DNA from 3 places in the Streptomyces sp. TLI_053 genome. Region 2 is predicted to be linked to each of the others. Evidence: riboswitches for the same ligand, from Rfam matches in the RefSeq annotation. Region 2 holds a riboswitch; each other region holds the start of a gene.
What was found. Region 2 has a riboswitch for S-adenosylmethionine ahead of thrC (threonine synthase). Riboswitches for the same ligand answer to the same signal wherever they lie in the genome.
Positions count from the first base shown of each region.

Region 1: another riboswitch for S-adenosylmethionine. It lies ahead of BLU95_RS06765 (IclR family transcriptional regulator); the one in region 2 lies ahead of thrC (threonine synthase).
Region 3: another riboswitch for S-adenosylmethionine. It lies ahead of BLU95_RS27490 (aminotransferase class V-fold PLP-dependent enzyme); the one in region 2 lies ahead of thrC (threonine synthase).

Region 1 covers NZ_LT629775.1:1,727,899-1,738,097, reverse strand. The annotation lists gene BLU95_RS06785 (helix-turn-helix transcriptional regulator) at 1-1,579, opposite strand, end outside; gene BLU95_RS06780 (TetR/AcrR family transcriptional regulator) at 1,702-2,259, shown strand; gene BLU95_RS06775 (amidase) at 2,323-3,774, opposite strand; gene BLU95_RS06770 (TetR/AcrR family transcriptional regulator) at 3,930-4,553, shown strand; SAM riboswitch class I at 4,696-4,838, shown strand; gene BLU95_RS06765 (IclR family transcriptional regulator) at 5,035-5,748, shown strand; gene BLU95_RS06760 (SGNH/GDSL hydrolase family protein) at 5,797-7,086, opposite strand; rRNA gene BLU95_RS06750 (16S ribosomal RNA) at 7,738-9,261, shown strand; rRNA gene BLU95_RS06745 (23S ribosomal RNA) at 9,544-10,199, shown strand, end outside.
Region 2 covers NZ_LT629775.1:5,345,892-5,356,090, reverse strand. The annotation lists gene groL (chaperonin GroEL) at 1-1,233, opposite strand, end outside; gene BLU95_RS21795 (cold-shock protein) at 1,702-1,905, opposite strand; gene BLU95_RS21790 (MoaD/ThiS family protein) at 2,491-2,766, opposite strand; gene thrC (threonine synthase) at 2,809-4,089, opposite strand; SAM riboswitch class I at 4,108-4,240, opposite strand; gene BLU95_RS21780 (glucosyl-3-phosphoglycerate synthase) at 4,413-5,423, shown strand; gene BLU95_RS21775 (alpha,alpha-trehalose-phosphate synthase (UDP-forming)) at 5,471-6,949, shown strand; gene otsB (trehalose-phosphatase) at 6,924-7,775, opposite strand; gene BLU95_RS21765 (DUF3263 domain-containing protein) at 7,853-8,167, opposite strand; gene BLU95_RS21760 (cupin domain-containing protein) at 8,271-8,621, shown strand; gene BLU95_RS21755 (extracellular solute-binding protein) at 8,689-9,972, opposite strand.
Region 3 covers NZ_LT629775.1:6,620,532-6,630,730, reverse strand. The annotation lists gene BLU95_RS27515 (C40 family peptidase) at 1-400, opposite strand, end outside; gene BLU95_RS27510 (NYN domain-containing protein) at 613-2,151, opposite strand; gene BLU95_RS27505 (hypothetical protein) at 2,287-2,550, opposite strand; gene BLU95_RS27500 (rhomboid family intramembrane serine protease) at 2,752-3,630, shown strand; gene BLU95_RS27495 (Lrp/AsnC ligand binding domain-containing protein) at 3,627-3,908, shown strand; gene BLU95_RS27490 (aminotransferase class V-fold PLP-dependent enzyme) at 3,942-5,306, opposite strand; SAM riboswitch class IV at 5,361-5,478, opposite strand; gene trpD (anthranilate phosphoribosyltransferase) at 5,587-6,663, opposite strand; gene BLU95_RS27480 (hypothetical protein) at 6,838-7,263, opposite strand; gene ctaE (aa3-type cytochrome oxidase subunit III) at 7,660-8,280, shown strand; gene qcrC (cytochrome bc1 complex diheme cytochrome c subunit) at 8,468-9,277, shown strand; gene qcrA (cytochrome bc1 complex Rieske iron-sulfur subunit) at 9,274-10,199, shown strand, end outside.

The DNA of each region.
Region 1 (10,199 bases), 3.6 Mb from region 2:
CGAGCACCTCGTCGGGGCGGTCGGGGCCGGGACGGGGGCCGCCGGCGCCGGGGTCGGTGCCGGGGTCGGTGCTGTGGCCGGGGCGGCGGCCGCGGTCGGGGGAGTCCCGGAGCCGCTCGACGGCGGCGACGATCCGGCGGTGGGTGGCCCTCACCTCGCCGTCCCGGTACAGCGCCAGGTAGCACTCGGCGAGGACGGCGGCGGGGCTCCCGTCCGTGCCGGGCGCGGCGGCGGCCAGCGCGAGGCTGCGTGCCCGGCCGAGGTGGTCCGCCTGCCCGGCGACGTACGCGGCCTCGCCGAGCCGCCTGGAGCGGTCGACCCGGGTCTCGCTCAGTTCCGCGGCGCGGGTCAGCCAGGAGACGGCCATCCGCGCGCCGCCGCGCCTGGTGGCCGACCGGGCGGCGGCCTCCAGGTCGGCGGCCACGCCCTCCTCGGGGTCGACGGTGGCGGCCGCCAGGTGGATGGCGCGCCGTTCGGGGTACTCCCGGTGCAGCTGCGCCAGGACCCGGTGGGCGGAGCGGCGCTGGTCGGGTGAGGCGAGCTGGACGACGCTCGACCGCACCAGCGGGTGCCGGAACGCGGGCTCGCCGGTCATTGGTTCGACGACCAACAGGCCGCAGGCCACGGCTTCGTCGACCTCGCGCATGCGGTAGCGGGCGATCGGCGCCGGGCCGTCGCCGGGCCGGGCCGCCGCTCCGTCCAGGGCGCCCCGGAGCAGTTCCGCGCGGACGGTGTCGCCGAGGCGGGCGAGGCGGGCGGCGTAGATCTCCTGGATCCGCCGGGGGAGCGGGACGCCGTGCAGGCCCAGGAGGTCCTGGCCGGCCCGGTCGCCGGGGCCGGCGGCGAGGTGGGCGGGCAGCTCGAGCAGGGCGAGCGGGTTGCCGCCGGCCTGCTCCAGGACGAGCCCGCGGACCTGCCGGCCGAGCTGCGGGTGGTGCAGGTCCAGCAGGCGGGTGGCGTCGGCGTCGGCGAGGGCGCCGACCGGCACCTCCGGCAGTGCCGCGGTGTCGAAGGGGGAGGCGGTGTCGGCCCGGACGGCGACCAGGAGCTTGACGCCGGGGCGGCCGGCCAGCCGGCGGCCGACGAATCCGCACACCTCGGCGCTGGCCCCGTCCAGCCACTGGCCGTCGTCGAGGACGAGCAGCAGCGGGCGGCCCTTCGCCGCCGTCCAGGAGAGCAGCTCGAGCACGGCGATGCCGAGCGCCATGACCGGCACCGGCGGACCGTCGGACCGGCCGAAGGCCGTGTCGAGGGCGGCGCGGGCGGTGGCGCCCAGCCGGGGGGCCTCGGGGTGCTGCCCGGTGCGGGCGGTCGAGTGGTGGTCGGCCTCCGGGAGCAGCGGGTAGAGCAGCTGGTGCAGCCCGGCGTGCGGGAGCCCGCTCTCCGCCTCGACCCCGGTGGCGCGGACGACCAGGTGCCCGTCCTCGGCCGCGAGCCGCGCCGCCAGGTCGAGCAGGGTGCTCTTGCCGACGCCCGCCTCGCCCCTGAGGAGCAGCGTCTGTCCGTCGGGGGCCCGGACGAACGCGGACAGCCGCGCCCGCTCGTCGTCCCGGCCGACCATCACCGTGCCCGGTTCCACGCCCGGTTCCCTCCCCTGCCCCGAAGGCGCGCGACTGCGGCCGTATTCAACTGGACGGTTAGTTGATTACACTGTGGTCCTGGTGAGCCTGTCAAGTAAACGGTTAGTTAGGAGCAGGGTGCATGGAGCGCGACGCCGAAGCCACCAAGCGGAGACTCATCGCGGCCGGCCGGGCAGAGTTCGCCGCGCACGGGCTGAACGGCGCGCGCGTCGACCGCATCGCCGCTGCCGCGCGGAGCAACAAGGCGCAGATCTACCACTACTTCGGGAACAAGGCCGGGCTGTTCGACGCGGTCTGGAACGAGATGGTCGAGCAGATCGTGGTCGGCGTGCCGCTCGACGTCGACGACCTGCCCGGGTTCGCGGCCGGGCTGGGCGACCTCTACGCCGAGCACCCGGAGATGCCCCGGATCATCACCTGGCAGCGACTGGAGCGCGGCGACGCCTTCAACGAGCTCGCGGTCGCCGAGGTGCGCAGGCGCAGTGCCGAGGTCGCCCGGGGGCAGGCCGAGGGCCGGGTGTCGACCCGGTTCGAGCCCGAGGTCCTGTTCGCCCTGCTCGTCCATGTCGCGATGCTGTGGGCGGCCGCGAACCCGGAGGTGCTGACGGTCGTGGACGTCGCCGACCGGGCGCGCGGCCGCGAGCTGATCCGCCGCATCGCCACCGTTCTGGCGGAGTGAGCCCGCGGGGTACCGCCGGGCCGCCGTGCGCCCCGGCGGCCCCGGCGGCTCCCGGCCGGGCCCTCAGCGGCTCCGGTGGTGTCCGGCCCAGACCGCGGGCGTCCGCTCCGACCACGAGTCCGCCCGTTCGAGCTGCCCGGCGAGGCGGAACAGACGGCCCTCGTGCCCGTACCCGGCCGCGAACTGCATGCCGATCGGGAGCCCCGTGCCGCTGTCGACCGTCAGTGGTACGGACATCGCGGGCGTGCCCGCCACGTTGAACGCCGCCGTGAACGGCGAGAGGTCGAGGATCCGGCGGAGCCAGCCCAGGCCGTCCAGCGCCTCGGCGCCCCGGCCGTGGGTGCCGAGCGGCACCGGCAGGTCCGGCACGGTCGGGGAGAGCAGGACGTCGTGGTCCTCGAAGGTGCGGGCCAGGCTGCGGGAGACCCGGTTGCGGACCGCCAGGGCGGTCACGAACTCGGCGCCGCCCACCCGCCGCCCGTAGTGGTAGCCGGCGAGCGTGGGCGGTTCGAGGGTCGAGGAGTCGACCGGCCGGCCGAGGGCGGCGGCCAGTTCGTCGATCCAGGCGGTGAGGTTCACCGTCCAGAGACGGGCGTTGGCCAGGACGAACTCCTCCCAGTCGACGCCGAGTCCGGGCTCGGCCTCGGTCACCCGGTGGCCGAGCGACTCCAGCAGGAGCACGGTGCGCGCGAGCGCCCCGGCGACCGGCGGCGCGACCGGCCGCCCGCCCCACGGCCGGGTGAGGACGCCGATCCGCAGCGGGCCCGGCTCCCGGGTGACCTCCTGCGCGTACGGGCGGGGCGGCTCCGGCGCGGCGTAGGGGTCACCCGGCTCCGGGCCCCGGACCAGGTCGAGCAGGGCGGCGCTGTCGCGCACCGTCCGGCTGACGCTGCCGTGCACGGCCAGACCGTTGAAGATCTCGTCGACGGCCGGGCCCATCGGCACCCGGCCGCGGGTCGGCTTCAGCCCGAACAGGCCGTTGTAGGCCGCGGGGATGCGGATCGAACCGGCGGCGTCGGTGGCGTGCGCGACCGGCACGATCCCGGCGGCGACGGCCGCGCCCGCGCCGCCGCTGGAGCCGCCGGCGCTGCGGCTGAGGTCCCAGGGGTTGCGGGTCGCGCCGTACAGCACGGGTTCGGTGGTGGTGCTGTAGGCCATCTCCGGGGTGGTGGTGCGCCCGAAGGTCACCAGGCCGGCCCGGCGCAGACGCGTCATCAGGGTGGAGTCCCCGTCGGCGACCTGGCCGGCGGCGAGGCGGCTGCCGAGCTCCGTCCGGCGTCCGGCCGCGGTCACCCCGAGGTCCTTGACCAGGAACGGGACCCCGGCCAGCGGGGTGCTGCCGGGGCGGGGCGCGTCGTCGGCCGGCCAGGTCTCCGCGACGGCGTTGATCCGCGGGCCGACGGCCCGCTCGGCCGCCCGCGCGGCCGTCTCCAGTTCGGCGGGGGTCACCTCCCCCCGGGCGACGAGTTCGGCCAGCCCCACCGCGTCGTGGCGGACGTACTCGGTGATGTCCATGGTCCCTCCCGGAATCGATGACAGTACCGCTCGGTCCTTGACGGTACCGCTTGGTCCCTGGCGATACCGATCGGTATCGCCTGGAACGGACTGGTACCGTAGCAGGAACCTGGGGACGCGCAGCGGCCGCAATCGACCGGAGGCCACGAACAGCCATGACCACGCCCGTCAGAAGGCCGAGCCGGGTGGCGAAACTCCCGCCGCGCGAGCGCATCCTCGACGCCGCCGAGGAGCTCTTCCAGAGCGAGGGGATCCGGCGGGTGGGCGTCCAGGCGATCGCCGAGAAGGCCGGGACCACCAAAATGGCGATCTACCGTCATTTCGAGACCAAGGACGCCCTGGTCGCGGAGTGGCTGCGGATCGTCGCCGCCGACTACCGGGCGGCGTTCGACCGGGTCGAGGCGGAGCACCCGGACCGGCCCGAGGAGCAGATCCTGGGCCTGGCCCGGTTCATCGCCGACGGGTTGCCGGCGGTCTCGTACCGGGGCTGTCCGTTCATCAACTCCCTGGCCGAGCTGCCCGACCGCTCCGACCCCGCGCGGCAGGTGATCGAGGAGCACAAGGAACAGCAGGCCCGGCGGCTGACCGGCATCTGCGCGCGGGCCGGGCTGTCCGACCCCGAGCAGGCGGCGGCCGAGATCACCTTCGCGCTCGAGGGCGCCCAGGTCGCCGTCCAGAACGGGAGCGTCGACCGGGCGGGGGAGCGGCTGCTGCGGGCGGTCGGGGGAATCGTGGCGCGGTACCGCCCGGCGGGGGACGTTCCGGGGCCCGTGGCCTGACGTTTCCACCGGCCGGTACCCGGCCTCGCCCGACTGCAGGCCACCGCGCCGACGGCCCCGGGCCGCTGCAGGCCCGGTCCGGGCGCAGCTCGGGCACCGGGGGCTTGGCAGCCGGCCTCCGGAGTCTTGTATCGTTCTTCGCGAATCATCCAGAGGGGTGGAGGGACCGGCCCTACGAAGCCCCGGCAGCTCCCCGTTCGACCCGGCGTCCGAAGTACGCGCCGTGCCGGGCGGGATCAGTGCCAACTCCGGCCTGTCGCCAATGTGGCGCGGGAAAGATGAGGAGACACGGTGCTCTCTGTGCTGTCCTTCCCCCGGGCGCTTCCCGTCCCGGACCTTTCGCGTACCCGTCTCGTGCCCGGCGCAGGCAATCGGCCGACTTCTGCGGCCCGCCCTCGCTGACCACCCCCACCGGCTCCCCGCGGGGGGCCTCCGTGAGCGCGCCCCTCGGCGGTTCGCGGGACCTGAGACGGAGACATCCATGGAGAACACGAGCGGCGTCGGCGTGCTCGACAAGGTCACCTCGATCCTCGGCACCCTGGAGGCCGGTCCGGCCACCCTGGCCGGACTCGTGGCCGTGACCGGACTGGCCCGGCCGACGGCGCACCGGCTCGCCGTCGCACTCGAACAGCACCGGCTGGTCGCCCGGGACGTGGAGGGCCGGTTCATCCTCGGCCCCCGGCTCGGCGAGCTCTCGGCCGCCGCCGGGGAGGACCGGCTGCTGGCCGCCGCCGGGCCGGTCCTCGCCAGGCTGCGCGACGTCAGCGGGGAGAGCGCACAGCTCTACCGCCGTCAGGGCGGCGTCCGGATCTGCGTGGCCGCCGCCGAGCGCCTCTCCGGCCTGCGCGACACCGTCCCGGTGGGGGTCACCCTGCCGATGAAGGTCGGCGCCGCCGCGCAGGTCCTGCTGGCCTGGGAGGAGCCCGAGCGGCTCCACCGGGGCCTCCAGGGGGCCCGCTTCACGGCGACGGCGCTGAGCGGCGTCCGCCGCCGGGGCTGGGCCCAGTCGATCGGGGAACGCGAGCTCGGGGTCGCGTCCGTCTCCGCGCCGGTACGGGGCCCGGGGAACCGGGTGGTGGCCGCCGTCACGGTCTCCGGTCCGATCGAACGGCTCACCCGCCACCCCGGCGCCCTTCTCTCGCAGACCGTCGTCGAGGCCGCGGACCGTCTCACCGAGGCCCTCCGCCCGAGCTGACGCGCTCCGGTCGCGGGGGCCGCCCTCGCTCCCCGCGGCCGGGGCGGGTCAGCGCAGGCTGTCGAGGTCGATGCTGTCCGCCATGACGCGGTACCCGAGCGGTCCGGGGTGGAGGTGGTCACCGGCGTGGTAGCCGTCCGGGATCGCTCCGGTGCCCTCGGGGTCGATGGCCCGGTCGAAGTCGGCCACCGCGTCGTACGCGCCGGAGGTGCGGATCCACTCGTTCAGGTCGCGGCGCAGCCGGTCGGTCTGCGCGGTCCAGAAGGGTGCGCCGCCGAAGGGCATCAGGGTCGCGCCGACGGCCTTGACCCCCCGGGCGTGGGCGGCCCGGATCAGGGACCGGTGGGCGTCGATCAGCCGCTGGAGCGTCACCGGCGGGTCGTCGCGGTCCACGCCGCAGATCTGGTCGCCGCTGCGGAGGATGTCGTTCATGCCGTGGGAGACGATGACGGTGCCGACGTCGGGACGGTCGAGCACGTCGCGGCGGAAGCGCTTCAGGGCGCTGTCCCCGGCGCAGGCGGAATCGGCGAGCATCTTGTTGGAGCCGATGCCGGCGTTGAGCACCGGTCGCGGGCGGCCGGCGGCGAGGAGCCGTTCGGCGAGCAGGTCGGGGTAGCGGTCGTCGCCGTCGACGGTGGCACCGAACCCGTCGGTGGTGGACTCTCCGAACGCCACCACCGCCCTGCCCACGGGGCGCCCACCGGTGACCTCGACCCCGCCGAGGTAGTACCAGGAGCCGAACCCGGGGCGGACGGCGTCGGTGAACGCTTCCGGGCCGGTGTCCCCGCGGTGGTCGCCGTCGGCCCGGTAGGTGGTGGTCATGGAGAGCTGGTGGTAGCCGGCCGGGCCGGTCGGTCCGTCGAACCAGAGGGTCAGCGACACCCGGTCGCGGGCCGCCACCGGCAGCGGCACCGGATCGCTGAGGGCTTCTCCGCCCGGGGGGACGACGACGGAGCCCCGGTGCCCGAAGCGCAACGGCAGTACCGTCCCGGGAACGACGGCCGCGCCGTCGGCGGCCCGGCCGACGGTGGCCCCGCTCAGCCGCAGCGGGGTCGTCCCGTAGAGATTGGACAGCCGGAACCGGACGGCCTTGCCGCCCGCGCCGAGTCGTACCACCTGCCGCACCGACTGGTGGTCGAAGCCCTGCACCGCCCAGGTCGGGAACCACGGCGCCGCGGAGGGCCGCATCATCGGCGCGTACCACGCGGCCGACCAGCGCTGCGAGTACGCCGAGACCGCGGCTCCGGTGGCGGAGGCGAGGACGGGGACGGAGGTGGCGGTGACGGACAGGGCGGCGGTCAGCGCGGCGACGGATGCGGCGCGGGCGAACGGATTCATGGAGCGCTCCTCGGGACGGTCGGTCGGTCCTGCCGCCTTGACCCGGGGCGGTGCGGGAATGTGACAGCGGACCGGCGCGGCCGGCCGACGGTCCGGTCCGGGCGGACGCGATTTGTTCTGGGCGTGCGGGAGGAGTACTGTCGCCCAGTCGCCTGGCAGGGAGCACCGGACACGCAACAGCGCGGACGGTCCCGGGGCGGCCAATCCTCTGGAAATAACATCGTCACCCGGCTTCGGGTTTATTTGACGTGTCCATTTGTGGGGATTGCGGCCGGATTCGCTTTTCGGAGCGGGGATCGGCTAGAGTTTGAAACGTCGGACGGGGCGTCAAGCCGCAGAAGACACCAGCGAGTTGGGTGAAGGAAGCGCCGGGAACGGCACGGAAAACATCTGATAAGCTGGGAACACGAAAGAACGAAGCGCCCGGAGGGCCGGTGTGAAAGCCGCCTGAAGGAAGTGTCCGTTCCTTGAGAACTCAACAGCGTGCCAAAAGTCAACGCCAGATATGTTGACATCCCCGGCCTCAGGGTTTCCTGGGGTTGGAGATTCCTTTTGAAGTAAACACTAGCGAGGACGCAGTGCGCGGGGCCGCCCTATTCCGGTGGTTGCCGTGCCGCTCGACGCGAGTGCTGACCCGATTACGGGTAATCATTCACGGAGAGTTTGATCCTGGCTCAGGACGAACGCTGGCGGCGTGCTTAACACATGCAAGTCGAACGGTGAAGCCCTTCGGGGTGGATCAGTGGCGAACGGGTGAGTAACACGTGGGCAATCTGCCCTGCACTCTGGGACAAGCCCTGGAAACGGGGTCTAATACCGGATATGACCCGGGACCGCATGGTCCTGGGTGTAAAGCTCCGGCGGTGCAGGATGAGCCCGCGGCCTATCAGCTTGTTGGTGGGGTAATGGCCTACCAAGGCGACGACGGGTAGCCGGCCTGAGAGGGCGACCGGCCACACTGGGACTGAGACACGGCCCAGACTCCTACGGGAGGCAGCAGTGGGGAATATTGCACAATGGGCGAAAGCCTGATGCAGCGACGCCGCGTGAGGGACGACGGCCTTCGGGTTGTAAACCTCTTTCAGCAGGGAAGAAGCGCAAGTGACGGTACCTGCAGAAGAAGCACCGGCTAACTACGTGCCAGCAGCCGCGGTAATACGTAGGGTGCGAGCGTTGTCCGGAATTATTGGGCGTAAAGAGCTCGTAGGCGGCCTGTCGCGTCGGATGTGAAAGCCCGGGGCTCAACCCCGGGTCTGCATTCGATACGGGCAGGCTGGAGTGTGGTAGGGGAGATCGGAATTCCTGGTGTAGCGGTGAAATGCGCAGATATCAGGAGGAACACCGGTGGCGAAGGCGGATCTCTGGGCCATTACTGACGCTGAGGAGCGAAAGCGTGGGGAGCGAACAGGATTAGATACCCTGGTAGTCCACGCCGTAAACGTTGGGAACTAGGTGTTGGCGACATTCCACGTCGTCGGTGCCGCAGCTAACGCATTAAGTTCCCCGCCTGGGGAGTACGGCCGCAAGGCTAAAACTCAAAGGAATTGACGGGGGCCCGCACAAGCAGCGGAGCATGTGGCTTAATTCGACGCAACGCGAAGAACCTTACCAAGGCTTGACATATGCCGGAAACGTCCAGAGATGGGCGCCCCCTTGTGGTCGGTATACAGGTGGTGCATGGTTGTCGTCAGCTCGTGTCGTGAGATGTTGGGTTAAGTCCCGCAACGAGCGCAACCCTTGTTCTGTGTTGCCAGCATGCCTTTCGGGGTGATGGGGACTCACAGGAGACTGCCGGGGTCAACTCGGAGGAAGGTGGGGACGACGTCAAATCATCATGCCCCTTATGTCTTGGGCTGCACACGTGCTACAATGGTCGGTACAAAGGGCTGCGATGCCGCGAGGCGGAGCGAATCCCAAAAAGCCGGCCTCAGTTCGGATTGGGGTCTGCAACTCGACCCCATGAAGTTGGAGTTGCTAGTAATCGCAGATCAGCATGCTGCGGTGAATACGTTCCCGGGCCTTGTACACACCGCCCGTCACGTCACGAAAGTCGGTAACACCCGAAGCCGGTGGCCTAACCCGTAAGGGGAGGAGCCGTCGAAGGTGGGACCAGCGATTGGGACGAAGTCGTAACAAGGTAGCCGTACCGGAAGGTGCGGCTGGATCACCTCCTTTCTAAGGAGCAATGTGCCGCTTGCAGGCGAATGTTCTGCACGGTCGCTCATGGGTGGAACGTTGACTATTCGGCACACTGGGCGAGGGTCCTGTTAGTACTGCTTCGGCGTGGAAAACAGAGTTCTGGCTGGTGTGTCGGGCACGTTGTTGGGTCCTGAGGGAACGGCCGTGAGGCTGTTGCTTCAGAGATGCCGGTCTCATGCGAGGCAGCCTGCTTGCGGGTTGTCGGGTATGAGGGACTGGTCGTTGTTTGAGAACTGCACAGTGGACGCGAGCATCTGTGGCCAAGTTTTTAAGGGCGCACGGTGGATGCCTTGGCACCAGGAACCGATGAAGGACGTGGGAGGCCACGATAGTCCCCGGGGAGCCGTCAACCAGGCTTTGATCCGGGGGTTTCCGAATGGGGAAACCCGGCAGTCGTCATGGGCTGTCACCCATACCTGAACACATAGGGTATGTGGAGGGAACGCGGGGAAGTGAAACATCTCAGTACCCGCAGGAAAAGAAAACAACCGTGATTCCGGGAGTAGTGGCGAGCGAAACCGGATGAGGCTAAACCGTGATGGTGTGAGACCCGGCAGGGGTTGCCGTCACGGGGTCGTGGGATTTTTCTTGACCGGTCTGCCGGCCGGTCGGCGAGTCAGAAACCGTATGGATAGTCGAAGGACATGCGAAAGGTCCGGCGTAGAGGGTAAGACCCCCGTAGGCGAAATCTGTACGGCTCGTTTGAGAAACTCCCAAGTAGCACGGGGCCCGAGAAATCCCGTGTGAATCTGGCGGGACCACCCGCTAAGCCTAAATATTCCCTGGTGACCGATAGCGGATAGTACCGTGAGGGAATGGTGAAAAGTACCGCGGGAGCGGAGTGAAATAGTACCTGAAACCGTGTGCCTACAAGCCGTGGGAGCGTCGGACATGCAGCTTGCTGTGTGTCTCGT
Region 2 (10,199 bases):
GGCGACGATGCCCTCCTCGACGGCGGCCTTCGCGTTGCGGACGGCGTCCTCGATGCGGTGCTTGCGCTCCTTGAGCTCCACCTCGGTGGCCGCGCCGGCCTTGATGACGGCCACGCCGCCGGCCAGCTTGGCGAGGCGCTCCTGGAGCTTCTCGCGGTCGTAGTCCGAGTCGCTGTTCTCGATCTCGGCGCGGATCTGGTTCACCCGGCCCGCGACCTGCTCGCTGTCGCCGCCACCGTCGACGATGGTGGTCTCGTCCTTGGTGATGACCACCTTGCGGGCGCTGCCCAGCAGGTCGACGCCGGCGTTCTCCAGCTTCAGGCCGACCTCCTCGGAGATCACGGTGCCGCCGGTGAGGATGGCGATGTCCTGGAGCATGGCCTTGCGGCGGTCGCCGAAGCCCGGGGCCTTGACGGCGACGGACTTGAAGGTGCCGCGGATCTTGTTCACGACCAGGGTCGACAGGGCCTCGCCCTCGACGTCCTCGGCGATGATGACGAGCGGCTTGCCGCTCTGCATGACCTTCTCCAGCAGCGGCAGCAGGTCCTTGACCGAGCCGATCTTGGAGTTGGCGATCAGGATGTAGGGGTCCTCGAACGAGGTCTCCATACGCTCCAGGTCGGTGGCGAAGTAGGCCGAGATGTAGCCCTTGTCGAAGCGCATGCCCTCGGTGAGCTCGAGCTCGAGACCGAAGGTGTTGCTCTCCTCGACGGTGATGACGCCTTCCTTGCCGACCTTGTCCATGGCCTCGGCGATGAGCTCGCCGATCTGGGTGTCGGCGGCCGAGATGGAGGCGGTGGAGGCGATCTGCTCCTTGGTCTCCACGTCCTTGGCCTGGGCCAGGAGCTGGTCGGAGACGGCGGTGACGGCCTTCTCGATGCCACGCTTCAGGGCCATCGGGTTGGCGCCGGCGGCGACGTTGCGCAGACCCTCGCGGACGAGCGCCTGGGCCAGCACGGTGGCGGTGGTGGTGCCGTCACCCGCGACGTCGTCGGTCTTCTTGGCGACCTCCTTGACGAGCTCCGCGCCGATCTTCTCGTACGGGTCCTCGAGCTCGATCTCCTTGGCGATGGAGACACCGTCGTTGGTGATCGTGGGGGCGCCCCACTTCTTCTCCAGAACGACGTTGCGGCCCTTGGGGCCGAGCGTGACCTTCACTGCGTCGGCAAGCTGGTTCATGCCACGCTCAAGGCCGCGGCGAGCTTCCTCATCAAAGGCGATGATCTTGGCCATCAGAAGTGGTCCTCCGGGACACGGTCGACTGCTCGGACCAAGGGGTGCCCGCGACGGACGGCCCTGGTGTGCGGGGGTCCATTCCCCTACCGCTCCCTGGGGCCTCACCGACCCGGTCCGCTGTCACTCTCAAGCTGTGAGTGCTAACGCCAATGATTAGCACTCCGGGTGGGTGAGTGCAAGCCCAATCGGGCAATCCGCGAGCCGCGCCACCCGCGCCGCGCACCCGCCCGGAGCCGTCCCCGACCGCCTCCGACCGGGCCGGATCCGACCGGAACGCCGCGCCCCGCGGCCGGCCCCCGGGAGCCCGGCCCCGGGCCCGACGGCGGACATCACGACGGCCGCGACGGCCGACATGACGGCGGACATGACGGCGGGCCCGTACGACCGAGGTCGCACGGGCCCGCCGTGAGAATCAAGAGGTGCGCCAGCCGATGGGCCGAGCAGAGCTCCCGGGTGTCGGAAAGGTCAGACCGCCGCGCGGACCATGTCCGCCTGCGGACCCTTCTGCCCCTGAGAGATCTCGAACTCGACCCGCTGGCCCTCCTCAAGGGTGCGGTAGCCGTCCATCTGGATCGCGCTGTAGTGGACGAAGACGTCCGCACCACCGTCGACCGCGATGAAGCCGTAACCCTTCTCCGCGTTGAACCACTTGACGGTGCCCTGAGCCATTCCGAACTCCCCTAGTGCTGTGCTGGCCCTTCACGCGCCCGCAGGTCTGCGGGCCCGGGTCTGGTTGGAGGCCGGCCCGGGGAACCCCCCCTGGGCGCAGCCGCGCACGCCACAATCCTCCCGATGACGCCGAACGGCATCCGGCGAACGGGCGATTGCGTCGACCGCGGCTGAATGTATCCGGATCGACGCCCTCTGCAACAGGGTCAATGGCGGGGAATTCACCCGCGGCGCCGTGGGACAGGACGGGCGCAATCGGGATAAAGCCCTGCATTCTCCGCCGGACATAGCGGACGTATTACCAGAAATCCCCGCCAGAATTCTGACACCGGCCTGACATGTATCCAGGTCCCGGGCCCGTCCCGGCTCCCGCCGGACGCGGGCCGGCGGTGGTGGCGGTGCGGTGGATTCGTTCCCGGACCAGGGTGACGGGCGCGCCCTGTTCCCGGTCCAGCGACACTTTACTCCGCCCGGGACCGAAGATATTCCCGCCAAAATGCGCACGGCCGTCCGCGGCACGGAATTCCGTGCCGCGGACGGCCGTCGGCGACGCGCCCGCCCCGGGGGGAACGGACCGCCCGCGGATCACCCGCCGGCGACCGCCGGGATGATCGAAATGTTCGCGCCGTCCTTGATCCCCGTTTCCAGGCCCTCGGCGAACCGCACGTCGTCGTCGTTCACGTAGACATTGACGAAACGGCGCAGCTTGCCGGTGTCGTCGAGGATCCGCGCGGCGATCCCGGCGTGGTTGCGCTCCAGGTCGGCGATCACCTCGGCCAGCGTGGCGCCCTCGGCGGGCACCTCGCTGACGCCGCCGGTGTAGGTGCGCAGGATGGTCGGGATGCGGACGTTGGCGCTCATGGGGGTCTCCTAGCTACTACGGGCGCTGGGTGGGCGGAGGGGTCAGTCGGAAGCGAGGCCGGCGCCCCGGAAGGCGTCCAGGGTCGGCCGGATGACGGCGGTCATGCCGGACTCGGCGACCGCGTCGAGGGTCTTGAGCCCGTCACCGGTGTTGATCGCGACGGTCTCCTTCGACGGGTCCAGCTGCCCGGTCTCGACCAGCTTCTTCAGCACGCCGACGGTCACGCCGCCCGCGGTCTCCGCGAAGATGCCCTCGGTCCGCGCCAGCAGCCGGATCGCCGCCACGACCTCCTCGTCGGTGACGTCCTCCACCGCGCCGCCGGTGCGCCGGGCGATGTCCAGCACGTACGGGCCGTCGGCCGGGTTGCCGATCGCCAGCGACTTGGCGATGGTGTCCGGCTTGACCGGCCGGATCACGTCGTGACCGGCCTTGAAGGCCGCCGAGACCGGCGAGCAGCCCGCCGCCTGGGCGCCGAAGATCCGGTACGGCCGGTCCTCGACCAGGCCCAGCCTGATCAGCTCCTGCAGCCCCTTGTCGATCTTGGTGAGCTGGGAGCCCGAGGCGATCGGGATCACGATCTGCTCCGGCAGCCGCCAGCCGAGCTGCTCGCAGATCTCGAAGGCCAGCGTCTTGGAGCCCTCGCCGTAGTACGGCCGCAGATTGACGTTGACGAAGCCCCAGCCCTCGCCGGCCGGGTCGCCGATCAGCTCCGAGCAGAAGCGGTTCACGTCGTCGTAGTTGCCCTCGATGCCGACCAGCTCGCCGCCGTACACCCCGGCCATCACGACCTTGCCCTGCTCCAGGTCGTGCGGGATGAACACGCAGGACCGGAAGCCCGCCCGGGCCGCCGCCGCGCCGACCGCGCCGGCCAGGTTGCCGGTCGACGAGCAGGAGAGCGTGGTGTAGCCGAACACCCGGGCCGCCTCGATGGCGCAGGCCACCACGCGGTCCTTGAAGGAGTGGGTCGGGTTCCCGGAGTCGTCCTTGATGTGCAGCTGCCCGGTGAAGCCGAGTTCGCGGCCCAGGTTGTCCGCCTTCACCAGCGGGGTCCACCCCGGGTTGAGGTTCGGCTTGGTCGCCACGTCGGCCGGCACGGGCAGCAGCGGCGCGTAGCGCCAGATCGACGCCGGACCGGCCTCGATCCGCTTGCGCAGCTCCTCGGCGCCCTCGCTGCCGAACTCGTAGGCGATCTCCAGCGGACCGAAGCACTCGAGACAGGCGAAGCTGGGACCGAGCGGGAACCGGGTGCCGCACTCGCGACAGGACAGCGCGGTGGCGGGGCCGAGGTCGACGGCGACTGGTGCGGCGGTGTCGATAGCCATGATGGGCGGAGGCCTCTCTCCTCATCTTCCCCGTGACGCGGTCGCGCCACAGGCCGGAATTGGCACCTGTCCCGCCGGGGCTCGAAGCCGACCGTGCGAGAAGGTTGCCGGGACGTCAACGGGCCGTTCCCTCAGTCCCTCTGGATGAGCTCTGTGAAGTTGTGGTTCTGCTCAGCGGCGACCCCGGCGTGCGAAGGTCCGATCGCTGTACGAAGACTGTATCCGAAGGCGTCGGTCCCGAACGGGACCGTCCGCCACGCGAGATGACCCGTCCCAACCGCCCCCGGTCGTCGGCCGGGACCCCATCCGTCGAGGAGAGCACCGTGCCCGCCGAACCGACCCCCGCGCTCCTCCCCGAGACCGCGTCCTGGCTGCGCCGGCGCTCCTGGACCGCGGCCGACCGACCGGTTCACACGCTCCCGGCCGCCAAGCGCGCCCTCGGTGCGGCGGGCACCGTCAGCGTCGTCCTGCCCGCGCTGGACGAGGAGGCCACGGTCGGCGAGATCGTCCGGGTCGTCCGGCGGGAGCTGATGGAACGACTACCGCTGGTGGACGAGGTGGTGGTGATCGACTCCGGCTCGGTCGACGCCACCGCCGAGGTCGCCGCCGAGGCTGGTGCCACCGTCGTCCACCGGGACGCCATCCTGCCCCGGCTGCCCGCCGCCCCCGGGAAGGGCGAGGTGCTGTGGCGTTCGCTGCTGGTCACCCGCGGCGAGATCGTCTGCTTCGTGGACGCCGACCTGCGCGAGTTCGACCCCGCCCTGGTCTCCGGCATCATCGGCCCACTGCTCACCGATCCGGACATCCAGCTGGTCAAGGCGATGTACGACCGGCCGCTGGAGACCGACGGCGCGGTGGTGCCAGCGGGCGGCGGCCGGGTCACCGAACTGGTCGCCCGCCCGCTGCTCAATCTGCACTGGCCGGAACTCGCCGGTTTCGTCCAGCCGCTCGGCGGCGAGTACGCGGCCCGCCGCTCCCTGCTCGAACGGCTGCCCTTCCCCACCGGCTACGGCGTCGAGCTCGGTCTGCTCGTCGACGCCCTGGAGACGGCCGGACCGGACGCGCTCGCCCAGGTGGACGTCGGCATCCGCCACCACCGGCACCAGGACGCCCAGGCACTCGGCCGGATGGCGGCCACCATCTACCGCACCGCGCTGGAGCGGCTGGACCGCACCCACCGGCTGAAGGCCTCCGCCGACCTGGTCCGCCCACTGCTCACCCAGTTCACCCGCGACCCGCTGACCCGCGCCTTCACCGCCCACACCCACCCGGTCACCGCGACCGAACGGCCGCCGATGCACACCGTGCCCGAGTACGCCACCCGGCGCCGATGACCCGTCCCGCGGGTTTGCCGCCCCGGAGCCCCGGCAACGAACCAACCATGGGTGATCTCACGACCGAGCGTTCGAATCCGACCGGCGCCGCTCCCGTCCTGGTGGCGTCCAACCGGGGGCCGGTGTCCTTCGGCACCGCGGACGACGGCACACTGACCCTCCGCAGAGGCGGCGGCGGTCTCGTCTCCGGGCTGTCCGCGATCGACGACCCGGACGCCGTCTGGGTCTGCGCCGCCCTCTCCGACGCCGACCGGCGGGCCGCCCGCGAGGCCCCGGACGGCCGGCTCGACCGGGCCGGCCACGACGTCGGCGGCCAGGCCGTCCGGATGCTGGACATCGACCCGGAGACCTTCGCCCGCGCCTACAACGGCATCGCCAACTCGACCCTCTGGTTCGTCCACCACCTGCTCTGGGACACCCCGACCGCCCCCGCCTTCGACGCCGGCTTCCGCACCGAGTGGGCGGCCTACACCGCGTACAACACGGCCTTCGCCGAGGCCCTCGCCGCCGAGGCCGCCCCCGGGGCCGCCGTCCTGGTGCAGGACTACCACCTGTCGCTCGTCCCGGAGCTGCTCCGCGCCGCCCGCCCCGACCTGCGGATCGGCCACTTCTCGCACACCCCCTGGGCGCCGCCCGAGTACCTGCGGCTGCTGCCCGACGACATCGCCGGGGCCGTCCTCACCGGCATCCTCGGCGCCGACCGGGCGGGCTTCCTGACCCGGCGCTGGGCGCTCGCCTTCGCCGACTGCTGCGAGCGGTTCCTCGGCGCGGAGGTCGACCGCGAGGCGCTCACCGTGACGTTCGCGGGCCGCACCACCGCCCTCGGCGTGCACGGCCTCGGCGCCGACGCCGACTTCCTGCGCGAGCGGGCCCACCGGCCGGACGTCGACGAGCGGCTCGCCACCCTGCGCGCGACCGTCGGCGACCGCCGCACGATCGTCCGGGTCGACCGCACCGAGCTGAGCAAGAACATCGTCCGCGGCTTCCTGGCCTACCGGCACCTGCTGCGCACCCGCCCGGAGTGGCACGACCGGGTGGTCCACATCGCCTTCGCCTACCCGTCCCGCACCGACCTCGCCGAGTACCGGGCCTACACCGACCGGGTCCGGGCACTCGCCGCGGAGATCGAGGAGGAGTTCGGCACCCCGGACTGGCGGCCGCTGGTCCTCCACGTCGACGACGACTTCCCGCGCTCGCTGGCCGCCTACCGGCTGGCCGACGTGGCCCTGGTCAACCCGATCCGGGACGGCATGAACCTCGTCGCCAAGGAGGTCCCGGTGGTCTCCGACCAGGGGTGCGCGCTGGTGCTCTCCCGGGAGGCCGGCGCGCACGCCGAACTCGGCCAGGACGCGCTGAGCGTCAACCCCTACGACGTCGTGGCCACCGCCGAGGCGCTGCACGCCGGGCTCACCATGCCGGCCGACGAGCGGGCCGACCGCTGCAAGCGGCTGGCCGCCGCGGCGACGGCGCTGCCGCCGCAGCAGTGGTTCCTGGACCAGCTCAACGCCCTGCGGCCGGGCGGCTGAGTTCCTCCCCCAGCGCGACCAGCAGGTCCACCACGCCGGCCGGGCCCGGGACCACCAGGTCCGCCCGGTCGGCGAGCTCACGCACCGGCGTGTCCCCCACCGCGCCGCTGCACACCAGCAGACCGGCCAGACCTTCCGGACGCAGCTTCTCCACCGCCGCGAAGGCCGGGACGTCGCCCAGGTCGTCGCCCGCGTAGAGCACCGAACGGGCCCCGCGCTCGCGCAGCAGCCCGGTCAGCGCCGCCCCCTTGTCCACTCCCGGCGGCCGCAGCTCCAGCACCAGCCGGCCCGGCTCCACCACCAGTCCGTGCCCGGCCGCCAGCCGCTCCATCGGCGCCCGCAGCAGTTCGAACGCGGCCGTCGGGTCCGCCGTCCGCCGGGTGTGCACGGCCACCGAGCGGCCCTTGTCCTCCACCCAGGTGCCCTCCGGCGCACCGAGCGCCGCCAGCCGCTCCGCCAGCTCGGCCCGCACCGCGGCCACACCGGGGTGCGGCGGCGGTGCGGTCAGCCGGCCGTCCTCCCAGCGCTCGGCGCCGTAGTGGCCGAGCACCACCACCCCGTCGATCCCGGCCAGCCCGCCGTACTCCACCGCCAGGGCGGCCGGCCGGCCGGTCACCACGGCGACCGCGCCGACCCTCGGCGCCAGCGCGCGCAGCGCGGGTGCCGCGCCCGGGTCCGCCCTGGCCCGGTCCGGGTCGGGGACGATCGGGGCGAGCGTCCCGTCGAAGTCGAGCGCGATCACGGCGTCACGGGGTGCGGCGAGCAGCGCCGCCAGCCCCGCGCGCCCGGCGTCCGTCAGCGGTCGAGTCATCTCGGAAAGGCCCATGCCCGGCACCGTACCCAGCCCGGGCGGGGGCCACCCGTCGGTCCTCGGCGCCGCCTCGGCGCGTCCTCGGCGCCGCCTCAGCGGGCCGCCCGACGGGCGTCGCGGACCCGGCGCAGCCGGTTGACCAGCACCGGGGCGTGCGCGAGTGCCTCCGGCCGGTCCAGCAGCCCGTTCAGCAACTGGTAGTACCGGGTGCTGGAGAGCCCCAGCTCCTCCCGGACGGCCCGCTCCTTGGCACCGGCCGTCCGCCAGCTCCGGGCCTCCAGCGCCAGCACGGCCCGGTCCCTGGCGTCCAGCCCGGTCGGCCCGGCCTGCTGCTCCGGACCGTCCTGCTGCTCCGGACCGTCCGTCCGCTCCGGTTCCGGCCGCTCCGCTTCCTCGTCCGCGCCCATCCGGGGCCACCTCCGCCCATCACTACGGAGTGTCATTCTCCCCCCCGGACCCGACACACCCTGCCCGCTGCGCCGCCCCGGTCCGCCGACTAGCGTCGCCCCCATGACCAGCATCCCGGCCGCCGCCTTCGCCCTGCACGTCCCGACCGCCGAGCTCGAACCCGACCCGCTCGACCCGGCGCAGATCGTCTCCGGCACCCCCGAGGTGTCCGGCCTGGTGCTCTCCGAGTCCGCCTCCGGCGAGTCGGGCATCTGGCAGATCACCCCGGGCGTGGTCACCGACACCGAGGCGGCGGAGGTCTTCGTGGTGCTGAGCGGCCGGGCCACCGTCGTGGTCGACGGCGGCCCGGTGCTGGAGCTCGGCCCGGGTGTCGCCGGGGTGTTCCACGAGGGCGACCGCACCACCTGGACCGTGTCGGAGACGCTCCGCAAGGTCTACGCGATCACCTACTGACACCGACGGCGGTCACCGGCCGGCGGCGGCGACCCGCCGGTCCCGACCGCCGCCGACGCGGCCCGGATCACTTGCGGATCCGGGCCGCCTCCTTCACCGCCGCCTGCTGGAGGTCCTCCAGCACCGGCTTGGGCTCGGCGGTCGCCGCCGCCCCGATACCGGCCTTGATCCGGTTGGAGACCTCGGCCCAGGCCGGGTCCCCGAAGGGGTAGAAGCTCGCGTTGCCGAGCCCGGCGGCGAACTGCTTGAGGTCCGCGTGCTTCGGATCCGCGGTCATCGCATCGAACGCGTCCTGGGTGACCGGCAGCAGGTTGTAGGTCTCGTCGAACTTGAGCTGGTTCTCCTTCGCGTAGGCGAAGGAGAGGAAGCGGCGGATCTCGTTCTTGTGGCCGTTGGCCTTGAACGCCATCATCCAGTCGGCCACCCCGAGGCTGCCGGTCTTCGCCAGGCCGTCCTTCTTGGGGATCGGGGCCGTACCGAAGTCGATCTTGCCGTTGGTGGCCATCCGCAGCAGCGTCGGGTGGCCGTTGAGCATCGCCACCTTGCCGGCCGCGAAGTCGCTGTAGACCGGGGTGCGGTTCATCTTCCCGGGCTCGGGGTACGTCAGACCGGTGGCGACCAGGTTGGTCCGCAGCCAGCTGAAGGTGGCCTGGTTCTTGTCGCTGTCGATGGTGTAGTTGCCGACGTCGTCGGAGAGGCTGCCGCCGCCGCTCAGCGTCCACAGCATCGACTCGGCCGGCGCCTCCTCGGGCCCCAGCGGCAGTCCGTACGGGGTGACGCCCGGGACCTTCGCCTTGATCTTCTCGGCGGCCGCCTTGAGCTCGTTCCAGGTGGCCGGCGGCTGGGCGATGCCCGCCTTCTGGAAGATCGCCTTGTTGTAGAAGAGCACCCGGGAGGAGGAGACGAACGGGATGCCGTACTGCGTGCCGAGCACCTGCCCGGCGTGCGAGAACGACTCCATGATGTTGGCCTGGGTCTCCAGCGAGAGCACCTCCGAGGCGTTGTACAGCCGGTCCGCGGCGGCCTGGTCGGCGAAGCCGCCGGTCTGCAGCAGGTCGGGGGACTTGCCGCTCCTGACCAGCTCGTCGACCCGCTTGCCGATGTCGGTCCAGCTCGCCACCTCGACGTCCACCTTGATGCCCGGGTTGGCGGTCTCGAAGCGGCGGGCGACGTCGTCCCAGTACAGCTTGGAGCTGGTGTCCGCGCTCTCGCCGTAGTCGGCCGCCACCAGCCGGAGGGTGACCGGACCGTTGTCCTGGCCGCCGCAGCCGGTGAGCACGAGGGCTCCGGCCAGGGCGCCGGCCATCGTGACGCCGAACAACCGGGTGGGGACCTGGGCGCGCCTGTCCAACGCGGGTACCGCCTTCGGGGGGATCCTGCTGAGGGGAATCGGACCGGATCGGGGGGAGATCCGGCCGGGGGGAGGCCGCAAGGGTGCCAAACCGGGCATGCTGTGGTCCAGACCTCCGGCCCCCGAACGCCGGGTAGTTATCGAAGTGCGGGATTTGTTGCACACTGCGCAACAAAATCCGCGAATCCGACCTCCCGGACGCCCCCGCCCGCCCGGTCGCACCCTCC
Region 3 (10,199 bases), 1.3 Mb from region 2:
TGGAGGCCTTGTCCAGGTACCCGGACGGGTCGGAGGACAGCATCAGCTGGACGGACGGGTCGATGCCGCCGGTGCGGTACTGCTCGCCCGCCACCGCGGCCAGCCCCGACTGAAGCTGGGTCATCTGCTCCTGGCCGCGCGCGACCTGGTCCTGGAGCTGGTCCGCCTGCTTGCGCAGCTGGTCGGCCCGCTCCTTGGCGCCGTTGTACCGCTCGGTGGCCTGCTCGGCCTCCTCGTTCAGCTGGTCGATCTGCGCCTTGACGTCGTCCTTCTTCGGCGACGGGCTCGGCGCTGCGTGGGCGGCGACCTGGGCGGAGAGAGCGACCGCGGTCGCAGCGGCCGCGGTGAGCACGGAGACCCGCGCGCGGCTCGGCTGCTTGGGACGGCGGTGGGAGGCCAAGAGGACCGGCTCCTTCTTCCAATGGCCTCACCCGTTGGGGTGAGAATCCGGAAAATAGGTTTGACGCCAGACCCTAGTGAAGATCCACGTTTCGCGCCACTCCCACGATTGCGTGAACCTGCCGCCCGCACCCGGACTTCACGAAACCCGCACAAGACCGCAATCCCGGCGCTGACCAGCCGTCATTGCCGTCGGCCCGCACCGCGCGGGACCTACGGACGGGCCAGCCGGTTCAGCAGCAGCACCGAGGCGACGGGGCGCGCGCCGGCCTTCCGCACGCCGTCCGCGACCTCCTTGTCCGCCGACACCACCACCACCGGGCGGCCCTGCGGCTCCGCCCGGACCAGCCGGCGGATCAGCTCGTCCGCCGTCTCGCCGGTCCGGCTGAACCGCACCCGCACCCCGCGCGGCGGCGCCATGATCACCGGCACGTCGAGGTCCTGGCCGTCGAACACGCAGGTGACCTCCGCCTGGGTGCGCTGCGCCAGCATCGCCAGTCCGCCCAGCAGCCGGATCCGCTGCTGCTCCAGCGGCAGCGTCGGATAGCCCGTCTTGGTGACGTTGTAGCCGTCCACCACCAGATGGACCTGCGGGATCGCCAGCAGCTGGTCCAGCAGCGCCGGGTCGTCCTCGGCCAGCCCGCGCCGCGCCACGTCGTGCGGCGAGGCCGAACCCGGCACCACCGCCTCCACCAGGTCCGCCGGGCGGATCTGGGAGACCGGCAGCGCCAGCTCCCGCTGGAGGCCCTGGGCCGACTGGAGCACGGTGTCCAGCAGCAGCCGCAGCCGCATGTCCTCGACGCCGCGCCCCTCCCGGGCGGAGCGCCGGCCCTGCTCGGCGGAGTTCTCCAGCTCCGTGACCCGGTGCCGCAGCCGCCGCGCCTCGGTCTCCGCCGCGCCGCGCTCGGCCGCCGCCTGCGTCCTGACCGCCTCCAGCTCGGCGGCGACCTTCCGGGTCTCCGCCTGGGCCCGCCGGGTGTCGCTCTCCAGCGAACGCAGCCGCCGGCGCAGCGACTCGGCCTCCTTGCGGACGTCCTCCGACTCGGCCCGCTGCCGCTCCAGGTCGGACCGCGCCGCGGCCCGCAGCTCGGCCAGCTCCGCCTGCAGCTTCTCGACCAGCCGGGTCGCCTCGGCGACCGCGCCCTCGGTGCCGGCCCGCTCGGCCTCGTCGCCGGCCTCCGCGACCAGCCGGCTCCACCCGGCGGAGCGCACCAGATAGGCGGCCGCCGCCACGTCCATCGGGTCGGCGGCGCCCGGCACGGTGCCCGCTTCCAGGGCCCGGACCAGGTCCGGCTGACCCAGCCGCAGCCGCTCCGCTATCCGCACCCGGAAGGCCGGCTCCGCCTCCAGCGCCGCGGCCAGCGCGGTCGCCGCGTACTTGGCCCGGCGGGCGGGGGTGAACTTGGCGTACTGGCGCAGCGACTGGGGCAGTTCGCCGAGCGGCAGACCGCCGAGCGCGTCGGAGGCCAGACCGACCACCCGTCGGCGCACCCCCTCCGGGAGCGGCCGGTCCAGCGTCTCGGCGACCGGCCCCGACACCTCCGGCCCGTCCGGTCCCGCCGACGGGTCCGGGCCGCCCGCTCCGCCGTCCGCTGCCGCCGGCTCCTCACCGGCGCCGGACTCCTCGCCCGCGGGCGCCTCCGCCGGGGCCCCGGCGCCGGAGGGGGCGGCCACTGCCGCGTCCGGCGCCTGCGCGTCCACAGCGGGCTGCCGCCCCTGCGGCCCGGCGGGCTCCTTCGCTGCGTCCACCACGTCCTCGGCTCCGATCCTGGTCCAGCGGGGTACGGCCGCAGGCCGCCACCCCCGTCACACTCCGCGCGTTCTCTCTGTATTGTCCCGTGCGGCGGGCGGCCACGCCGCTCACCGCCCACCGCACGGACCGGGCGGTCAGCCCTGCCCGGGAGCGCCGTCCGCGCCGTCCGCGCCGGGACGGGCCACCAGCTCGACCTGGTCCACGGCGTTGCACCAGCGGCAGCGCACCGACTCCACGGTCTCGCTGAGCACCTGGGTCTCCTCGACCTTGGACTCGCCGGCCAGGTCGAAGTGCAGGAACTCGGTCACCCGGGCGGTCCGGGTCACGTCGAAGCGGGTCAGGTTTCCGCAGAGCGTGCAGCGCCAGCGCGTCTCGGCGGTCAGAGCGGGGACGGTCATCGGGGGTCCTCTCGGGTGGTCCCGGAACGGGCTCAGGCGCTCCCCCCGGAGCCCCGGCGTCGGCGGCGGGAGGCGGGAATGCCCGCCCCAAGCCTATTGCCTGGGGCAACCTTCCCGGCCACCGGCCGAGCACTCCCGGGCGGTAGCCCACCTGCCGTAACCACGCGGTGCCCGCCCGGAACCGGGGGGATGCTGGAGCCCATGGCGATCCCGGTCCCCCACCCCGGCGCGCACCGCGGCCGACCGGCCGCCGCCGCTCCGGCCGTCTGCTACGCGCTGATCGCGCTGAACACCGCGGTCTTCCTGCTCGGACCGGCCGCGGGGCTCAACCCCCTCTACGGCCGGGACCAGGTCCGGGTCTGCGCCGAGCAGCGCTACGAGCAGCGCTGGGGGGCCGTCCCCGCCGAGCTCCTGACCGGTCACCCGCTGACCGCGGACCAACTTGCCGAGGCCCCCGAGCCGGTGCCCGGCTGCCCGGCCTCGGCGACCCCCGGCAAGCACCCGGCGCTGTCCGTGCTCAGCGCGCTCTTCCTGCACGCCGGCTGGCTGCACCTGCTCGGCAACCTGCTCTTCCTCCACGTCTTCGGCCCCACCGTGGAGCGACGGCTCGGCCGCCCCCGGTTCCTCCTCTTCTATCTGGCGGCCGGCGCGCTGACCACCTACGGCTTCGCCCTGGCCGAGGCGCACTCGGCGGACTCGACCCGGGTGCTGATCGGCGCCTCGGGGGCGATCTCCGCCGTGCTCGGCTCCTACCTGCGCTTCCACCCGCACGCCCGGGTCACCACGCTCGTCCCGCTGCTGCTCTTCCTGCCGCTGCGGTTCCCGGCCTGGCTGGTCCTGGGCCTCTGGTTCGCGCTCCAGTGGTGGTCGGTGCACTCCGCCGGACCGGGGGTGGCGTACCTGGTGCACGTGATCGGCTTCGTGGCGGGCTTCCTCTACGCCTGCACCCTGGCCGAGCGCCGCACCCGCCCCCGCCGGACCCTCCGCCGCCCCACCCGCCCGGGCCGCCCCCGCCCCCGCGACGCCGTGACCGACGCCCGCTACCCTGGCGGCACCTCACAAAGGAGTACGCCACCGTGATCACCGCCATCGTCCTGATCAAGACCAGCGTCGACCGCATCCCGGAGATCGCCGAGGCGATCGCCGCCATCGAGGGCGTCAGCGAGGTCTACTCGGTGACCGGCGGCTACGACCTGGTCGCGATGGTGCGGGTGCGCCGGCACGACGACCTCGCCGAGGTGATCCCCGGCCGGCTGAACAAGGTCCCGGGCGTGGCGCACACCGAGACCCAGATCGCCTTCCGCACCTACTCCCAGCACGACCTGGAGGCCGCGTTCGCGATCGGCCTGGAGGAGTAGCGGCCGACCGCGGGCCCGCTCCCCGACGGGGCCTCAGCCCTCCCGGCGGGTGTCCGCGACGCAGCGGCCGCCCTCGTTCCGGTAGCTCCACGCCGCGCCGTCCGTGACCAGCTCGCGGACGGCGGTCAGGAACCGGTCCACGTGCTCGTCCGGGGTGCCGGCGCCGAAGCTCACCCGGATCGCGTTCAGGCTGCGCTCGCCCGGCAGTGAAGCCTCCGGCGCGCCGCACTCGGAGGGCGCGGCCTCCTCGTCGCCGAGCAGCGTGCGCACCAGCGGGTGGGCGCAGAACAGACCGTCCCGCACGCCGATGCCGTACTCGGCGGACAGCGCGGCCGAGAAGTGCGAGCTGTTCCAGCCCCGGACGACGAAGGACAGCACGCCCACCCGGTCGGCGTCGGCACCGAACAGGTTCAGCACCCTGACCTCGGGGATCTCCGCCAGACCGGCCTTCAGCCGGGCCACCAGCACCCGCTCGCGCGCCTCCAGCGCGTCGAACCCGGCCTCGGTGAGCGCCCGGCAGGCGGCCGCGATCGCGTACACGCCGATGACGTTCGGGGAGCCCGCCTCGTGCCGGGCCGGGCCGGTGTGCCACTGCACGGCCACCGAGCCGTCGGTCTCCCGGGCCACGGTACGGGTGGCGCCGCCGCCGGCCAGGTAGGGCTCGGCCTCGTCCAGCCAGTCGGCCCGGCCGGCCAGCACCCCGGCGCCGAACGGCGCGTACAGCTTGTGGCCGGAGAAGGCGATCCAGTCGACCCCCAGCTCGCGCACCGAGACCCGGTGGTGCGGGGCCAGCTGCGCGGCGTCCAGCACCACCCGGGCGCCGTACCGGTGGGCGGTCCGGGTCAGCTCGGCGACCGGCCAGAGCTCGCCGGTGACGTTCGAGGCACCGGTGACGCAGAGCAGCTTCGGGCCCTCGGGCGCACCGGCGAGCGCGGCGTCGAACGCGGCGACCGCCTCGGCGTGCGAGCGGGGGGCGCGCAGACAGGTGACGGTCAGACCGGCGTGCGCCCACGGCAGCAGCGAGGCGTGGTGCTCGGTCTCGAAGGCGAACACCTGGGTCCCGGCCGGGACGGCGCCGGCCAGCAGGTTGAGCGAGTCGGTGGTGGCGCGGGTGAAGACCACCTGGTCGCCCTCGCGCAGGTCCAGGAACTCGGCGACGGTCCGGCGGCTCTGCTCGAACAGGTCGGTGGAGAGCTGGGACAGGTAGCCGGCGCCGCGGTGCACGCTGCCGTAGTACGGGGCGTAGGCGGCGACCTCGTCCCAGACCCGCTGGAGCGCCGGGGCGCTGGCGGCGTAGTCGAGCGCGGCGTAGGCGACCTTGTCGCCGTTGGCGAGCGGGACCTCGACGTCGTGGCCGAGCACGGCGAGGGGGGTGCTGAGATCGGTGGCGAGAGACATGGGGATGCACTCCGTCTACGGGTCAGGGACCCCGGGAGTGCGTGATGATCCGGGTGTCCGCGCTTGCCACGCGGACGGCTCGCCGCACGGCCCGGTCCTCACCCAGGGCACCCCGCCACGGACGGAGGGTTGCCGGACAGCAAGCTGGGGCTTGTCGCTGTCGCTCATGACCTGGCCAAGACTCTAGGTCGGCTCCACCCCTCGGTCAAACAGCGGTCCACATCCCGGACACACGTCGGGGCCCACCGGGAGGATTCCCGATGGGCCCCCAACGGCCCTGTCACACCCGGGCGGTGGCCTCGGACCAGTGCTTCAGCAGGTCCCGCGCGGCACCCGAGTCGACGGCCGCCGCGGTACGCCGCATGGCCGCGCCCAGCTGCTCGGCGAGCGGCGCGTCGGTGAGGTCCAGCGCCACCAGCGCGGCCGCCGCGTTCAGCAGCACCGCGTCCCGCACCGGACCGTGCTCCCCGGCGAGCATCCGGCGCGCGACCTCCGCGTTGTACGCCGGGTCCGCGCCGCGCAGCGCCTCGATGCCGACCGGCTCGATGCCGACCTCGCGCGGGTCGAAGACGGTCTCGGTCACGGCGCCGTCGCGGACCACCCACACCCGCGAGGTGGTGGTGATGGTCAGCTCGTCCAGTCCGTCGTCGCCCCGGAAGACCAGCGCGGTGGCACCGCGCCGGGCGAGCACCCCGGCGATCAGCGCCGCCAGCCGGGTGTCGAAGCAGCCGATCGCGTGCGCCGTCACCCGGGCCGGGTTGGTCAGCGGCCCCAGGATGTTGAAGGCGGTGGGCACCCCGAGGTCGCGCCGGGCCGGCGCGGCGTGCCGCATCGAGGGGTGGAAGGTCGCGGCGAAGCAGAAGGTGAGCCCGACCTCCTCGGCGATCTCGGCGACCCGGCGCGGCCGGAGGTCCAGGCTGATGCCCAGCTTCTCCAGCACGTCCGAGGAACCGCTCGAGGAGGAGGCGGCCCGGTTGCCGTGCTTGACCACCTTGGCACCGGCCGCGGCGGCGACGATCGCCGACATGGTGGAGATGTTGACGGTCTTGGCCCGGTCGCCGCCGGTGCCGACGATGTCCACCGCCGGGCCGGGGATGTCCAGCGGCTCGGCGTGCGCGTACATCGAGTCGACGAGTCCGGAGATCTCCTCGACCGTCTCGCCCTTGGCCCGCAGCGCCACCATGAACCCGGCCACCTGCACCGGGGAGGCCTCGCCGCTCATGATCCGGTCCATCGCCCACGCGGTGGCCGAGCGGTCGAGGTCCTCTCCCCTCAGCAGCGCCGACAGGATGTCCGGCCAGGAGCGGACCACCTGCGCGGGGTCGCTCCCACCGTTCGCAGGCTGCACGTTCACCATGGCTGACTCCGGCTCTCGCTGCCCCGGCTACCCGGGGAAGGACGTAGGGACGGAGTCAGCCTATCGAGCGGCGGCCCGCCGGGGCTCCGCCGTTCACCCTTCTTCTCTCGCAGTGAGACGCCGGACCGAACGCCGGGTGGAACGCCGGACGGAACACGGGCCGGGGACCTGCCCCTAGCGGACGGCGGGCGCCCGCTTGGCCAGCCTGGCCCGCAGCAGCGTGGCGGCGGCCTCCGCCAGCGCCACCGGGTCCACCGGCTGGGAGATCGCCGCGTCGGCCCGGCTCCAGGCGGCCAGCCAGGAGTCCTGCGGCCGGCCGATCAGCACCAGCACCGGCGGGCAACCGTAGATCTCGTCCTTCAGCTGCCGTCCGAGCCCGAGCCCGCCGGCCGGCACCGCCTCGCCGTCCAGGACGCAGAGGTCGACGCCGCCCTTCTCCAGCGCCTTGAGCACCGCGGGGGTGGTCGCGCACTCCAGGTAGGCCAGCTCCGGGAGGTCCTCCGCGGGCCGCCGCCCGAGAGCGGTCAGCACCTGCTCGCGGGTGGTTCGGTCGTGGCTGTAGACGAGAACGGTCAGCGTCTCGTCGGTCGTGTGCGCCATGGGCCCTGCTCCCTCACGTGTGATCCGGACCACGTTCGCCTGTCCCCGGATGCTACTCCCGATCACCGCCCGCCGAGCCCCTCCCGCGCGATCTCGTCCCGACCGCGCCGCGTCCGCGACTGGTCCGGCCGGAGCAGGGCGCGTCACCCCCGCCCGCGCGGTCCACCCGTACGGCGGACGAGTGGAACTTCCCCTTACCCCCGAAGCCCCCCGGACGCCCGCCACGACACGCCGGACGGGGTCCGGACGGGCCCTTCGAGCAACCGTCAGAAAAGGGACACGCCGCTGCTCAGCGGCAGTCCGGACGCCCCGTCGGGCCCCAGGGGGGCATACCGCACGCACCGGACACTCCGAGGGTGACCCCCCGACGTGAAGACGGAATAAGGGACCGACATAATGTCCGTCGTGGCGACAGCAACAGCAGTAGAAACCGGGCACGCGCACGGATCGGTCAACCGGCCGAACATGGTCAGCGTCGGAACGATCGTCTGGCTCAGTTCCGAGTTGATGTTCTTCGCGGCCCTCTTCGCGATGTACTTCACGCTCCGCTCCGTCAAGGGGCCGGAGTTCTGGACCGAGAAGGCGCACGCCCTCAACGTGCCGTTCTCCTCGGTCAACACCACGATCCTGGTGCTTTCCTCGCTCACCTGCCAGCTCGGCGTCTTCGCCGCCGAGCGCGGGGACGTGAAGAAGCTCCGCTCGTGGTTCGTCATCACCTTCGTGATGGGCGCGATCTTCATCGGCGGCCAGATCTTCGAGTACACCGAGCTGGTCAAGAAGGACGGCCTGTCGCTGTCCTCCGACCCGTACGGCACGGTGTTCTACCTGACCACCGGCTTCCACGGTCTGCACGTGACGGGTGGTCTGATCGCCTTCCTGCTGGTCCTGGGACGGACGTACGCAGCCAAGCGCTTCACGCACGAGCAGGCCACCGCCGCCATCGTGGTGTCGTACTACTGGCACTTCGTCGATGTCGTGTGGATCGGCCTGTTCGCGACCATCTACCTGATCAAGTAACCAGCTGATCAGGTCGCTGGCCACCGGCCCCGGGTCCCGCCCTCACCGGCGACGGCCCGATTTCGCCGGTGGCGACGCTCCCACCGACCGACCGCGCGCGCAGCCTTGGACAGGCAGCCTCGTGCCGGCCAGACCGGCCGCCGGGTGCACCCACCAGTCGACCAGATCCTGACACCGGGGTTATTCCGTGAAAAAGCTCTCCGCACGACGGCGCCACCCACTGGCGGCGCTGGTCGTCCTACTTCTCGCCCTGGCGGCAACCGGGGGGCTGTACGCCGCGTTCGCGCCCGCCGGCAAGGCGCAGGCCGACGTGGCGGCGCAGTCGCTCGCGATCGATGAGGGCAAGAAGCTCTTCGCCGTGGGCTGCTCCTCCTGCCACGGCCTGAACGGGCAGGGCAGCAGCGACGGCCCGAGCCTGGTCGGCGTCGGCTCCGCCGCGGTCGACTTCCAGGTGGGCACCGGCCGTATGCCGGCCCAGCAGCCCGGCGCCCAGGTGCCGCGCAAGCCGAACATCTACTCGCAGGCGGAGATCGACCAGCTCGCCGCCTTCGTCGCCTCGCTCGGCCCCGGTCCGGTCACGCCGACCGAGGAGCAGTACACCTCGACCAACCCGGACGACCTGTCCAAGGGCGGCGAGCTGTTCCGCACCAACTGCGCCCAGTGCCACAACTTCGCCGGCCAGGGCGGTGCCCTCACCCAGGGCAAGTACGCCCCGTCCCTGGAGGGCGTGGACGCCAAGCACATCTACGAGGCCATGCAGACCGGCCCGCAGAACATGCCGTCGTTCCCGGACACCACCATGCCCGAGGAGCAGAAGAAGCAGATCGTGGCCTTCGTCCGCCACACCACCAACGATGAGCCCAACCCCGGCGGTCTCACGCTCGGCAGCCTCGGTCCGGTGACCGAGGGCCTGTTCGGCTGGATCTTCGGTCTCGGTGCGCTCATCGCGGTCGCGATCTGGGTCGCCGCCCACACCACCAAGGCCAAGAAGTCATGAGCCACGACATGTCAGAAGAGAAGCTCCCGGAGTCCCACGGCTCCGCCGGGCACCACGAGGTGGCCGCCCACGGCGATCCGTTCGCCGACCCGGGCCTGCCGGCCCACGAGCCGCGTCGCACCGACATCGACGAGCGGGCCGCCAAGCGGGCCGAGCGCCAGGTGTCGCTGATGTTCGTCGTCTCGATGCTCGCCACGATCGGCTTCATCGCCTCGTACGTGGCCATCGACCCGGACAAGATCGTCTACATCTGGCCGCTGGGCCACGTCAGCGCGCTGAACTTCGCGCTCGGCATGACCCTCGGTGTCGCGCTGTTCCTCATCGGCGCGGGCGCGGTCCACTGGGCCCGCACCCTGATGTCGGACCACGAGATCCCGGCCGAGCGTCACCCGATCGAGGCCGACGACGAGGTCCGCGCCGACGTCATCGAGCAGTTCCGGACCGGTGCCGCGGAGTCCGGCTTCGGCCGCCGCAAGATGATCCGCAACACCCTCATCGGTTCGATGGCCCTGGTGCCGCTGTCCGGTGTGGTCCTCCTGCGCGACCTGGGCCCGCTGCCCGAGGACAAGCTGGAGCACACCGGCTGGGAGGAGGCGACCGACGCCAAGCCCCTGCAGCTGATCAACATGAACACCAACCAGCCGATGAAGGCCGAGGACATCATCACGGGGTCGCTGACCTTCGCGATGCCCGAGGGCCTGCACACCCACGACGAGGACTTCCAGCAGCGCATCGCCAAGGACGCCCTCATGCTGGTGCGCATCGCGCCGGAGGACATCAAGGACGACAAGTCCAAGGAGAAGGGCTTCGAGGGCATCCTCGCCTACTCCAAGATCTGCACCCACGTCGGCTGCCCGATCAGCCTGTACGAGCAGCAGACCCACCACGCGCTCTGCCCCTGCCACCAGTCGACCTTCGACCT